2 regions of the Marinobacter sp. LM1 genome follow, and region 1 is predicted to be linked to the other one. Evidence: riboswitches for the same ligand, from Rfam matches in the RefSeq annotation. Region 1 holds a riboswitch; the other holds the start of a gene.
What was found. A riboswitch is a leader RNA that binds a small molecule or an ion and turns the genes downstream of it on or off. The one in region 1 is predicted to bind cobalamin.

Region 1 (5,897 bases):
AAGGTGATCCAGGGGTGACCGGTCTCGAACAGCACGGTGAGCATCTTGCGCCACAGCTGTTTGGCCGGAATTTTCTTGAACAGCTTGATCTTGCCTTGCTCGGCCAGGGCTTCGTAGTGCTGGTAGCGCTCACGGAAGGCGTTGCCGTACAGGTCGTGCAGATCTGGCACATCGCTGGGGGAGAACAGGGTCCAGTCGCGGTCTTCGCGCATGCGTTCGATCAGCAGATCCGGCACCCAGTTGGCGGTGTTCATGTCGTGGGTACGGCGGCGCTCATCGCCGGTGTTCTTGCGCAGTTCCAGGAACTCTTCGATGTCCAGGTGCCAGCTTTCCAGATAAGCACAGACCGCGCCCTTGCGCTTGCCGCCCTGGTTCACCGCCACGGCGGTGTCGTTGACCACTTTCAGGAACGGCACCACGCCCTGGCTCTGGCCGTTGGTGCCCTTGATGTGGGAGCCCAGGGCCCGCACCGGGGTCCAGTCGTTGCCCAGACCACCGGCCCATTTGGACAGCAGGGCGTTATCGCGAATGGCCCCGTAAATGCCCTCCAGGTCGTCGCCCACCGTGGTCAGGTAGCAGGACGACAGCTGGGAATGCCGGGTGCCGCTGTTGAACAGGGTGGGCGTGCTGGCCATGTAATCGAAACTGGACAGCAGCTCATAGAATTCGATGGCGCGGGCGTTGGGGTCGTCCTCACGCAGTGCCAGGCCCATGGCCACCCGCATGAAGAACACCTGGGGCAGTTCCAGGCGGGCTTTGTTCCAGTGCAGGAAGTAACGGTCGTACAGGGTTTGCAGGCCCAGGAAGCCGAACTGGAGATCGCGTTCCGGTTTCAGGGCGTTGCCAAGGCGTTCCAGATCAAAGGCCGCCAGGGCTTCGTCCAGCAGTTCGTAGCGGATACCGGCGTGAACAAAGGCGCTCAGGGCCTGTGGATAAATCTCCGCCAGCGGAAGACTGCGGGGCAGGTCCAGGGCTTCCGCTGTTTCCAGCCGGAGCTGTTCCAGCAGCAGGCGGGCGGTTACGGCGCTGTAGTCGGGTTCCCGTTCAATGCGGCCCCGGGCGGTCATGATCAGGGCAGACAGGACTTCGGTCTCTTCGATGCCGTCGTAGAGGTTGCGCAGGGCATCTTCCACCAGCGAATCGCCGTTGATGCCGTCCAGGCCGGTAGCCGCCTGTTCCACCTGCTGCTTCATCAGGCCCAGGTCCAGCGGGGCGATGCTGCCATCGGCTTTTTTCACGGTCAGGTGCGGATGCGCTTCCACCGGCTCGTCCACGGCGCGCTGGCGGGCGTGTTCTTCACGGTACAGAACGTAGGCCCGGGCCACTTTCTGCTCTTCGGCCCGCATCAGGGCCAGTTCCACCTGGTCCTGGATGTCTTCGATGTGCACCTTGCCACCAGCTTTGAGGCGGCGGCTGATGGCCTGCACTACCTGTTCGGTAACCCGGTGCACGGCGTCGTTGATGCGGGCGGAACCGGCTGCCTGGTCCCCTTCCACCGCCAGGAAGGCTTTGGTCACCGCCACACTGATCTTGGCCGGGTTGAAACTCACCAGGGTGCCGTTTCGTTTGATAACTTGCAGGGATTGGGTATCGGTCGCGGGGGCCGGGGGTTCGGCAATGGCAGTGGCTGTCATGGTGCTCTCCTGAATTCGCGTTGGTTCCGTTTCACCCTCGCGAACGCAGTGGCACACCTTGCCCCGAATACGGGCAGGCCTGACCAATCTGCTCACCCTTGAATCGCGAAGGTGCAGTCCAGAAACCCATGGGGGCTTCTGATCCCTGGTAGGTCTTCGGACTCAGGGGCGTGAACCTTTCAGCTCTGCCTAACGTGGCGACTTCCCGGCTTGCGCCAGTGTCATCTTGCCACGCTCGTTCCCCAATACCGCTGCGCGTCAGTTCCGGATTCTCACCGGATTCCCGACTACCCTGTGATCAAGATGATCAGAGCTTGATCACAATATATGGTAGTTAACCAAGGACCCGGTCACTATATAGGGCCGAATACGCCAAGACAAGGCACTTTTTGCAACAGCGCCTGTCCATCTCCAGACCACCGGATTTGAGGAATGAATGTGAGAATTTCGCTGCTTTTGGCCAGTACCCTGACGCTCGGTCTCGCCGCCAGCCCGGTGTGGGCAGAAACAGACCGGCTAACCCGGTTCTCCACCATGACCTCACTGGAGGACGGCTGGGAGCCCCTGACCTTTCCGAACATCGAGACACATACCCGCTACACCCTGGACACGGACGACGGCCAGCAGGTGGTCCGTGCCGACGCAGACGACAGCGCCTCCGGGCTGATTGCCCGTGTTGAGCTGGTGCCCGGCGACTCGCTCACGTTGTCATGGCGCTGGAAGGTGTCGAACATCTACGAAGCCGGCAACGCCCGCGAAAAATCCGGTGATGACTACCCTGCCCGCATCTACGTCGCCTTTGAGTTTCAACCGGACAAAGCCGGTTTTTTTGAACGGGCCAGGCGCAAGACCGTGGAAGTGCTGTTCGGCGAGACCCTGCCCGGCAACGCCCTGAACTACATCTGGGCCAATCAGCTACCAGAACAGAGCATGGTCGCCAACGCCTACACCGACAAAACCATGATGATTGCCGTCAACTCCGGGCCGTCGCAGGTGGGCGAATGGGTGACCGTTACCCGGGATCTGGTGGCAGATTACCGGCAGGCCTTCGGCGAAGAACCGCCCGCCATTGTGGGCGTGGCCATCATGACCGACGCCGACAACACCGGCGAGCAGGCCACGGCCTGGTATGGCGACCTCACCCTCGAGCACAACCAGTGAGCAGCCATAAAAAAGGCCCCTCAAGGGGGCCAAACACGTGAAAGCAATGGTCAGTGGCTGATCATCCAGGGCCGCATGGACGGGAACATCTTCTTGCCGTCGGCGGTGTAGAACAGCATGTGTTTACCGTCCGACTTTTTCTTGCAGCCACAACTCTTGCGGTGCTCGGCGTCCCGGGCCCGCTGGTCGGCGGTGGAGATGATGGGCTCGTGGCTCGCCTTCTCATTCCGCGCCTCCGCGTTGCGGCGGGCCGGGTCCATGGCCAGGAGCTCCGGCGGCAGCACAATCACCCGGGGTGACAGCGCCTTGCAGGTGGGGCAATGGGCCGGGTTACCGGCTTCGGCCATGGCGCCCAGTTCCTGGAACAGCCCGTGTTCCCGGCATTTGTAGTCGTACAGTGGCATGGCTTACTCCTTGTCCGGTGAAAGGGGTACGTCGGTGCCCGGCGTGACCTTCCTGGTCGGTCCTTCCGCCGTGGGGTTGATGTCGAAGTCAAAAATCTCGGTCGGCAACCACAAGGTGGCGCAGGCGTTGGGCACATCCACCACGCCACTGATGTGGCCTTCCACCGGCGCACAGCCAAGCAACGCGTAGCCCTGAGCCGGGGTGTAACCGAACTTGGTCAGGTAGTTGATGGCGTTGAGGCAGGCCTGGCGGTAGGCCACGTGCACGTCCAGGTAGTGCTGCTGGCCCTCTTCATCCACCGAGATGCCCTCGAAGATCACATAGTCCTCGTAGCGCGGCTTGATGCTGCTGGGTTTGAAGACCGGGTTCTTGATGCCGTATTTGGCCATACCGTCCTTGATCAGGTTCACCCGCAGGTGAATCCAGCCGGCCATTTCGATGGCGCCGCAGAAGGTAATCTCGCCGTCGCCCTGGCTGAAGTGCAGGTCGCCCACCGACAGGCCTGCCCCCTTCACATAGACCGGGAAATACACCTTGGAACCACGGGACAAGTCCTTGATGTCGCAGTTACCACCGTGCTCCCGGGGCGGTACGGTGCGGGCGGCTTCCAGCGCCGCCTCTTTGGCGGCATCACCCGCCAGCTTGCCCAGGTGGGCGGTGTCGGCGTAAGGCAGGTTCGCCAGGCCCGGCACCCGATCCGGCTCGGTGTCGTACAGTTCTTTCTCGCGCTTGTTCCACTCCGCCAGCATTTCCTTGGACGGCAGGCAGCCGATCAGGCCCGGGTGGATCATGCCGGCGAATTCAACGTTGGGGATGTGGCGGGATTTGGTGAACATGCCGTTGAAGTCCCAGATGGATTTCTGGGCCTCCGGAAAGTGCTCGGTCAGAAAGCCGCCGCCGTTCTTCTTGGAGAAGAAACCGTTGAAGCCCCACTGGCTGTCCTTGAAGGCACCGATGTCGAGGATGTCCACTTCCAGCAGGTCGCCGGGTTCTGCGCCCTCCACGCCCACCGGGCCAGACAGGAAGTGAACCTGGGTCAGATCCACGTCGCGCACGTCGTCTGCGCTGTCGTCGTTCTTGATCTGGCCACCGGTCCAGTCGTAACACTCGAGGATGAAATCGTCCCCGGGCTTGACCGTCGCCGCCATGGGAATGTCCGGATGCCAGCGGTTGTGGATATTCTCGTTCTCGTACGCGGATTTGCTCAAATCGATCTTGATGAGTGTTTCGGCCATAGCGGTCGCTCCTTGGTTCTTGGCGTTCGGCGTCTAAGCTTGGGAACGCAGTGCCCGACGGCGCCTGCGCTGACCGTTTCACTATCCGCGATACGCCACCGGCGCGGTATTCGCGAATTGCCCCCGGCACCTACGTCATTCGACGTATTGGCGCACCACTATCTCCTGCCCCTTGAGCTCAGCCAGAAATGAGGAATGCTCGGGATGCTCCAGCAACGCACGGGCCAGCGCCGGCTCCAGTTTCTGGCGGAACGCCCGTAGCATCTCGCGGGCGCCATAGCGGCTGTCGTAATCGCGGCACAACACACTGCGCAGCTCCACCGACAAATCCAGCGAGGCCTGTTTGCGGGCCAGGCGCTTGTTCAAGCCGGCCAGTTCGATCTCCAGAAGGGCATACAGCCACTGGTCTGTCAGGGGGTTGAACGTAAGAATCTGGTCAATCCGGTTCAGGAACTCCGGGTCGAAATGCCGGCGCAGGGCCCTGTCCCGAAGGTTCTCCTGCGGGCCCGGCTCCAGCCCCAGCCAGCGGCGCCAGCCTCGCTGATAGCGATGATGGTGCGCTTCCGCTTCCAGGGCTCCGGCGTTGCTGGTCATAAAGATCAGCGTGTTGCGGAAGTCGATTTCCCGGTTGCCGGAGGGGAACACCAGCCGGCCGGTATCGAGCACATTGAGCAGGGTCCGGGTGACCTCCTTGCTGGCCTTTTCAAGCTCGTCGAACAGGACGATGCCCGGTTTGCTGAACGACCCCTGAACCTTCTCAAGATCAAACAGGCTGTGGCCTTCCTTGCTGCCCACATAACCGGGCGGCGCGCCGGTCAGCGCCGCCGCGTAGTGCTCCTGGGCCAGGGTGTTCATGTCGATGCGGCACAGGGCATCGCGGCTGCCATGAATGGCCTCGGCAATCAGCCGTACGGTTTCAGTCTTGCCCACCCCGGTCGGCCCCAGAAACAAGTGAACCGCCAGCGGGCGGTTCTCTTCACCGATGTCGGCCTTGACCCGAACCAGCATGGATTCCATCGCCTCCAGGGCGTGCTGCTGGCCCACGATATTGGCCCGCAGGCTCGCCATTACGGCATCCGGCTCAAAGCGGAACCGGGAAACACGAACCGGGCCTGAATCGGCCCGGTTCCTTGCCAGCGTTTCCCGGTTGGTTTCCAGCCGCTCATTGATAAACGGCATCGCGGTCTCCCGGGCTCAGGCCCCTGCAGTTTTTTCCTTGCCATCGAACGGCAGTTCACCCACCGGGCACTCCGCCGTGCCCACGGTTTTGCGGGTCATGGCCTCGACGTTTTCCTGGGCTTTCTGGGCGTCCATCACCCAGGTGCGATAGAACTCGAACGGGCAATCGGCCACGCCCTTGTCGCCGTCACCGGAGTTGTGGACGCCGGTGTAGCCCCGGTGCAGCAGCTTGAACAGGTGGTTCTGGGACTGGTCGTTGGCGCGGGCGTCACGGATCTGGCTG
Region 2 (5,897 bases), 280 kb from region 1:
GTGGGCGCCCGGAAAGACGTACCATAACTGATCCGTACTCGGTGGGATCGATCCAGAGCATGGCCAAGGGCAATGCCACCGGTTTCATTTTTGCCGTAGGCTTCGTTGTCGTCACCGCGCACACTCAGTTGAAGGTCGGTTGGGCCGAAGTTCAGGCGCAACTGGCTGTACAGGGCGGTGTTGGTGCGGCTGGTCTCGGCGTAATCGGTGGTACCGCTGACTTCGTCAGTCATTAACTCTGCCCCTACCACCAGCTCATGGACATTCCAGGTAAAGGTGTTGTCCCAACGCGCTGCCCGTGAACGGGTATTGAAGGTGCTGTTGAACGTGGGCGTAATGTTGTCGGTTTCGTCCCGGGATTCAGAGAACTGAAGTGAATGCCGCCAGTAGTCACTCACCGGGGTTTCCAGCCCGAAGCCGATGGTGCGAATCATGAAATCAATTTCGCCGCCTTCGTATTCGGTATTGCCCTCGCTTTGCACCATCACCAGGCTGGCTTCTCCGCCGGAGTCCAGCTCATGGACGACACGTCCGATACCGGCGGTGTTACGGAAGCCCCGGTCGTCACCATCGGTGATCACTGCTGTACCGTCGGTTTCTTTATGCAAACCACTCAGGCTGAAACGGGTATTTCCAGCGCGGGCAGCAACACCGGCACTACCCTTCTGCGTGTTGAAATTGCCTGCACCGGCTTCTACCCAACCTGCCGGCGTGTCTTCCGGGTCCAACGTAAAGGCCTGCACCACACCACCGACAGCATCGGAACCGTACAGTGAGCTCCGGGCGCCACGGACAATTTCCACGCGCTCGATCAGTTCAACGGGAAAGTACTGCCAGGAAGGACCACCGGATGTGGCCGAACGCAGGCGCACACCATCAACCAGCAGCAGCGTGGAGTCGTTGGCCGTACCGCGGGTGTAGACACTGGTGGTTTTTCCAAAGGAACCGTTGCCGGTCACGTTGATTCCGGGTTGTCCTCGCAGGAGCTGGGTGAACTCTGAGGGGCTTTGCTCGCGGATGGTTTCTTCGTCAATAACCGTGACCGATGACAGGCTTTCACCCGCAGTCAGAGGCCCAAGGGTGGCGGTAACGACAATCGGTTCCAGCTTGCGTTCATCCGACGCTTCATCGGCGGCAACGGCTGGAAACGCCAGTGGTAACAACATCAGGACGGGAAGGGCTTTGGCAGTACTCATAGCTTCACTCACGGTTCACCGCACGCACCCGTACGGTCGATCAATTAACTGCGGAGGAAGACAGACTGCTCAGACGGGGGTGGAGGGCGTGTCAGTACTTGCGAGCCAGGTTCACCCACCGCCGTCGCCCTCCGCAACGTCTGGTGTCCGGAACTCACGGTTCCGCCTTTCAGGCCGGTCTCCGGGCTTACAGGCGGAGCCGATGCTCCGGGGCAACCACCTTCCCATGCCGTTGGCACAGTGGCGTACTGGATTGCCTTTCACCTGATTACCGTTGCGGGGGCAGCGCCGGAATGTCACCGGCTTCCCGTTTCACTGCGAGCACTCCTCCGGACTATCGCCAGCCTGGACAAAATGCATACAGCACCTGAAATCGCGGGCAAGACTATCAACCAGGGTGGGGGTGGTCAATGAGATATGTTAATTCAGACAACGCACCCTCCAGCCGTTGCCAACCGGTTTCATCCGGCGGCAAACCGAAACGCAGGGCTGCGGGTGCATCAAAACGTCGGACCAAAATGCCACGGCGAGCCAGTTGTTCGGCAATGTCCGCTGCACGGGGATGTTGAACCGTTCTGAAAAGCAGGGTGCCGGCGGGGATCGGCATCCCAGATTTTCTGAGCAGACCGTCCATTCGCAGTCTTGCCGTTTGCAGGCTGGCACGAGCCTCCACCTGCCAGGCCCGGTCTTGCAGAGCCCTGGCCATCAGGTACCGGGCCGGACCGCTGACCGCCCAGGGGCCAAGTTCGTTCGCCAGCTGGCGCGCCAGGCCAGGATCGGCCAGGACCGCACCGGCACGGAGACCGGCCAGCCCGAAAAACTTGCCCAGTGAGCGCAACACGATCAGCCCCGGAGCGCCCGCCCACGGGTCCAGGCCGAAGCCCGGCTCGCCCTCAATAAACGCCTGATCCAGCACCAGCCAGCCATCACGCTCGCGCAGCCGCTCGTGCCAAAACCGTAAACGGGCAGGATCCATCAGCTTCCCGGTCGGATTATTCGGCTGTATCCAGACTACTACATCCACAGAATCCAACCATGCCAGCTCCGCTTGCATTGTCGCCTGTTCAGGAATCGCCACCACGTCGAAACCCGCTCGCCGCCAGGCATGACCATGCTCACGATAACCGGGCATGGGCACAGCCACCCGACCGAAACCATGCATCCGGGCACGAACCGCTGGCAGTGCCATGATCGCCGCCTGGGAGCCTGCCACAGGCAGGCAGCAGGCACGCTCCGGTGCCCCGGCCCAGATACGGATAATCTCTTCCAGCCCATCCTCCGGCTCCGGCAGCCGTTGCCATACCTCCGCCGGAATTGCCGGAACCGGCCAGGGCACAGGATTAATACCGGTGGAGAGATCCAGCCATTGTTCCGGAGGAATGCCCCAGCGCTGAGCCGCGGCCCTCAGGCGGCCGCCATGCTCCGGCAAATCAGCACCATCGAACGCTGTCACCCGATACCTCCTGACCAGAACGCATTCAGACTTGCGGCCAAGGCCAACAACACCAACAGCCACAACATCACGCCACGCTGAACCAGGGAAATCGCGCCCTCCACGGTTTGCGCCGTGGCGCCTTGCCCGCTGCCCAGCACCGGTCGCTGTTTGATGCCAACGGCATAAGGCGCCGGGCCGCCCAGAGTGACCCCCAGTGCGCCAGCGCCTGCAGCCATCACCGGGCCAGCATTAGGGCTGTCCCACGCTTTTGACTGCTCACGCCAGCATTGCAGTGCCAACCGGGTATTGCCCAGCAACGCATAGGTCAAGGCAGTTAGCCGGGCAGGCACCCAGTTCATAGCATCATCGAGCCTGGCGGCGCAGCGTCCGAAATACAGATATCGTGGCGTCCGGTAGCCCCACATGGCATCCAACGTGTTCACCAGCCGGTGCAAAACCAGTCCGGGCAAGCCAGCGACCAGATACCAGAACACGCTTGAAAACACCGCATCCGCACCGTTTTCCAGCATGGATTCCGAGGCCGCGGCGGCAACGCCTTCGTCACTCAACGCTGCTGCATCCCGACTGACAATTCGGCCAACCGCCAGCCGGGCCCTGGCGCCATCCCCGCACGCCAACGCATTCGACACCGCCCGACCATGCTCTGCCAGCCCCCGTAATGAAATGGCAAGCCAGACACCGGCCACCTGAGTGAGCAGCCACAGCCAGCCCTCCAGGAGGAATTGCAGAAAAATTGCCAGTACGACGGCTGGCATGACCGCTACCAGAGTTGCCAGCAGCCCCCGCAACCAACTATTCAGAGCGACCGTTTGCTGACCATTCAGGCTATGTTCCAGCAGCGACGCCCACCGGCCGAAACCCACCAGCGGATGCCATCGCCGGGGCTCACCAAGCAGGCTGTCCAACAAAACCGCAGCAGCGCACACCAGCACTGCAACCAAAAACGTATCCAACGCAGGTCTCCCTTAATGAATTGCCGGCAAGTCTAACCGACCGGTCACGAAACTTGACAGCCTTGCCTCCCGGTTAGACCATCCTCGGTTTTCCGCCCACAAGGACCCATCGCCATGGCACTGCCCGACAGCTGGCTCACGTCTCCCCCACGGCCCTCGGTTCAGCACACAGCGCTTGCCGCCGAGCGCCAGCAGGTGCTCACAAAGCCACCCGGCTCTCTCGGGCAGCTGGAACAGCTCGCCATCAGTCTGGCGGGCCTGCACGGCACCGACAGACCCAGCGTTGATCCGGTGCGAATGGTGGTGTTTGCCGGCGATCACGGCGTTTGCGCTGAAGGCGTTTCCGCCTTTCCTCAGGCTGTCACCGCCCAGATGATCGCCAATTTTGCCAGCGGCGGCGCCGCCATCAGCGTGATGGCCGAGGAACTCGGTGCCAGTCTGGAAGTGGTCAACCTGGGTACCGTTGGCGAAGTACCGGAATTACCGGGCGTCATAGATCAGATTATCGCCCCTTCCACGGCCAACATGGCAGAATCACCGGCCATGTCCTCTCACCAGGTTGAATCCGCGCTATCCAGTGGCGACGAAGCCGCCAGGCGTGCCGCAAACGTTGGCTGCCGCCTGTTTATTGGTGGCGACATGGGCATAGGCAACACAACCAGTGCTGCAGCACTGGCCTGTGCCCTGCTGGGGCAGCAGCCCACCACCCTCGTTGGCCCGGGCACAGGACTGAACTCCGAGGGCGTTGCCCGCAAGGCCCGCGTGGTTGAGAAGGCCTTGCACCGACATGGCCCCGACCGGGACCCGCTGACGGTACTGGCCTCTCTGGGAGGCTTCGAAATAGCCGCACTGACCGGCGCCATCCTGGGCTGTGCCGCGCGCCGGATCCCGGTGCTGGTGGATGGCTTTATTGTCTCTGTCGCCGCGCTGGTGGCCGTGCATCAACAACCGGGGGCACGGGAGTGGCTTCTGTTTGCGCATCGGTCAGCCGAACCCGGCCACAGTGCCGTGCTGGAGGCCCTCGATGCTTCGCCCCTGCTGAACCTTGGCATGCGCCTGGGCGAAGGCAGTGGCGCCGCCGTCGCCGTGCCTTTGCTGCGCGCCGCCTGCGCCCTGCATAACCGGATGGCCAGCTTTACCGACGCCGGTGTCAGCGGCAAAGCGGGAGAATAGCCCCATGACCACCACAGTGATCGACCTGATACGCCATGGCGAACCAGAAGGTGGCCAGATGTTCCGGGGCAGTAAAGACGACCCTCTGAGCAACAAGGGATGGCGACAGATGATAGCCGCCATCGCCGAGGATGATCAGTGGGATGCCATCGTCAGTTCACCCATGCAACGATGCCGACGCTTTGCCCAGCAACTGGCCGAGGAACACAGCATTCCACTGCACATCGAAGAAGATCTCCGGGAGATCGGCTTCGGTGAGTGGGAAGGGTTGACCGCAGAGCAGATCCAGGAGCGTTATGGGGATCACCTCAACCACTTCTGGCAGGATCCCATCAACTGCCTCCCCCCCGGCGGTGAAGCTGTGACAGATTTCTACCAGCGCACCATCGATGGCTTTAATCGATGGCAGCAAACACTTGCCAGCAAACGGGTCTTGGTGGTCTGCCACGGAGGCGTGATCCGCATGGTGCTGGCCAATGTATTGGGCATTCCGCTGGAGAGATCATTCACCGGCTTTGCCGTGCCTTACGCCTGCCGCAGCCGGATACAGGTGGACCAGTCCGAATTCGGTGTGTTTCGCAGCCTGATCAGCCACCAGCCTTGAGGGTAAGTGGCAAACCCGCCACGGCCATCACCACCTCATCACAACGCTGGGCCAGGGCCTGATTGAGCCAGCCCAGCTCATCCGCAAAGCGACGGGTCAGCGGATCCATGCCGATGGTCCCGAGCCCCACTTCGTTGGTCACAATGACCAGGGAGCCAGGATAGACCTCAACCGCCTCCAGAAAGGCCGCCCGTTCGGGCTGGAACAAGGCGCCGTCGGCAAACAGCAGATTGCTCAGCCACAGGCTCATACAGTCCACCAACAGCAACGGCGGTTCTCCCGGGCCGCTGGCATACTCTGATAATACCTGACCCAGGCGCAGCGGCTCTTCAGCAAGCTGCCAGTGGTCCGGCCGCAGTTCCTGGTGACGCTGGATACGCAGTGCCATTTCATCATCGCCTGCCGTCGCGGTCGCCACATAAACCACGTCGTCACCGGTCGCTTTGGCCCTCTGCTCAGCCAGCCCGGTCTTACCGGAGCGAATCCCGCCGGTTACCAGTAACTTGTTGACCATA

Region 2: another riboswitch for cobalamin. It lies ahead of OZ656_RS01035 (TonB-dependent receptor domain-containing protein); the one in region 1 lies ahead of OZ656_RS20005 (ribonucleoside-diphosphate reductase subunit alpha).

What each region holds. Positions count from the first base shown of each region.
Region 1 covers NZ_CP114373.1:4,294,671-4,300,567, forward strand. Annotated here, with positions in the region: gene OZ656_RS20005 (ribonucleoside-diphosphate reductase subunit alpha) at 1-1,634, opposite strand, end outside; cobalamin riboswitch at 1,764-1,961, opposite strand; gene OZ656_RS20010 (DUF3047 domain-containing protein) at 2,067-2,795, shown strand; gene OZ656_RS20015 (zinc ribbon domain-containing protein) at 2,846-3,199, opposite strand; gene fmdA (formamidase) at 3,203-4,435, opposite strand; gene OZ656_RS20025 (AAA family ATPase) at 4,571-5,614, opposite strand; gene OZ656_RS20030 (aliphatic amidase) at 5,630-5,897, opposite strand, start outside.
Region 2 covers NZ_CP114373.1:228,156-234,052, reverse strand. Annotated here, with positions in the region: gene OZ656_RS01035 (TonB-dependent receptor domain-containing protein) at 1-1,196, opposite strand, end outside; cobalamin riboswitch at 1,351-1,560, opposite strand; gene cobD (threonine-phosphate decarboxylase CobD) at 1,585-2,649, opposite strand; gene cbiB (adenosylcobinamide-phosphate synthase CbiB) at 2,646-3,605, opposite strand; gene cobT (nicotinate-nucleotide--dimethylbenzimidazole phosphoribosyltransferase) at 3,720-4,778, shown strand; gene OZ656_RS01015 (histidine phosphatase family protein) at 4,783-5,382, shown strand; gene cobU (bifunctional adenosylcobinamide kinase/adenosylcobinamide-phosphate guanylyltransferase) at 5,366-5,896, opposite strand.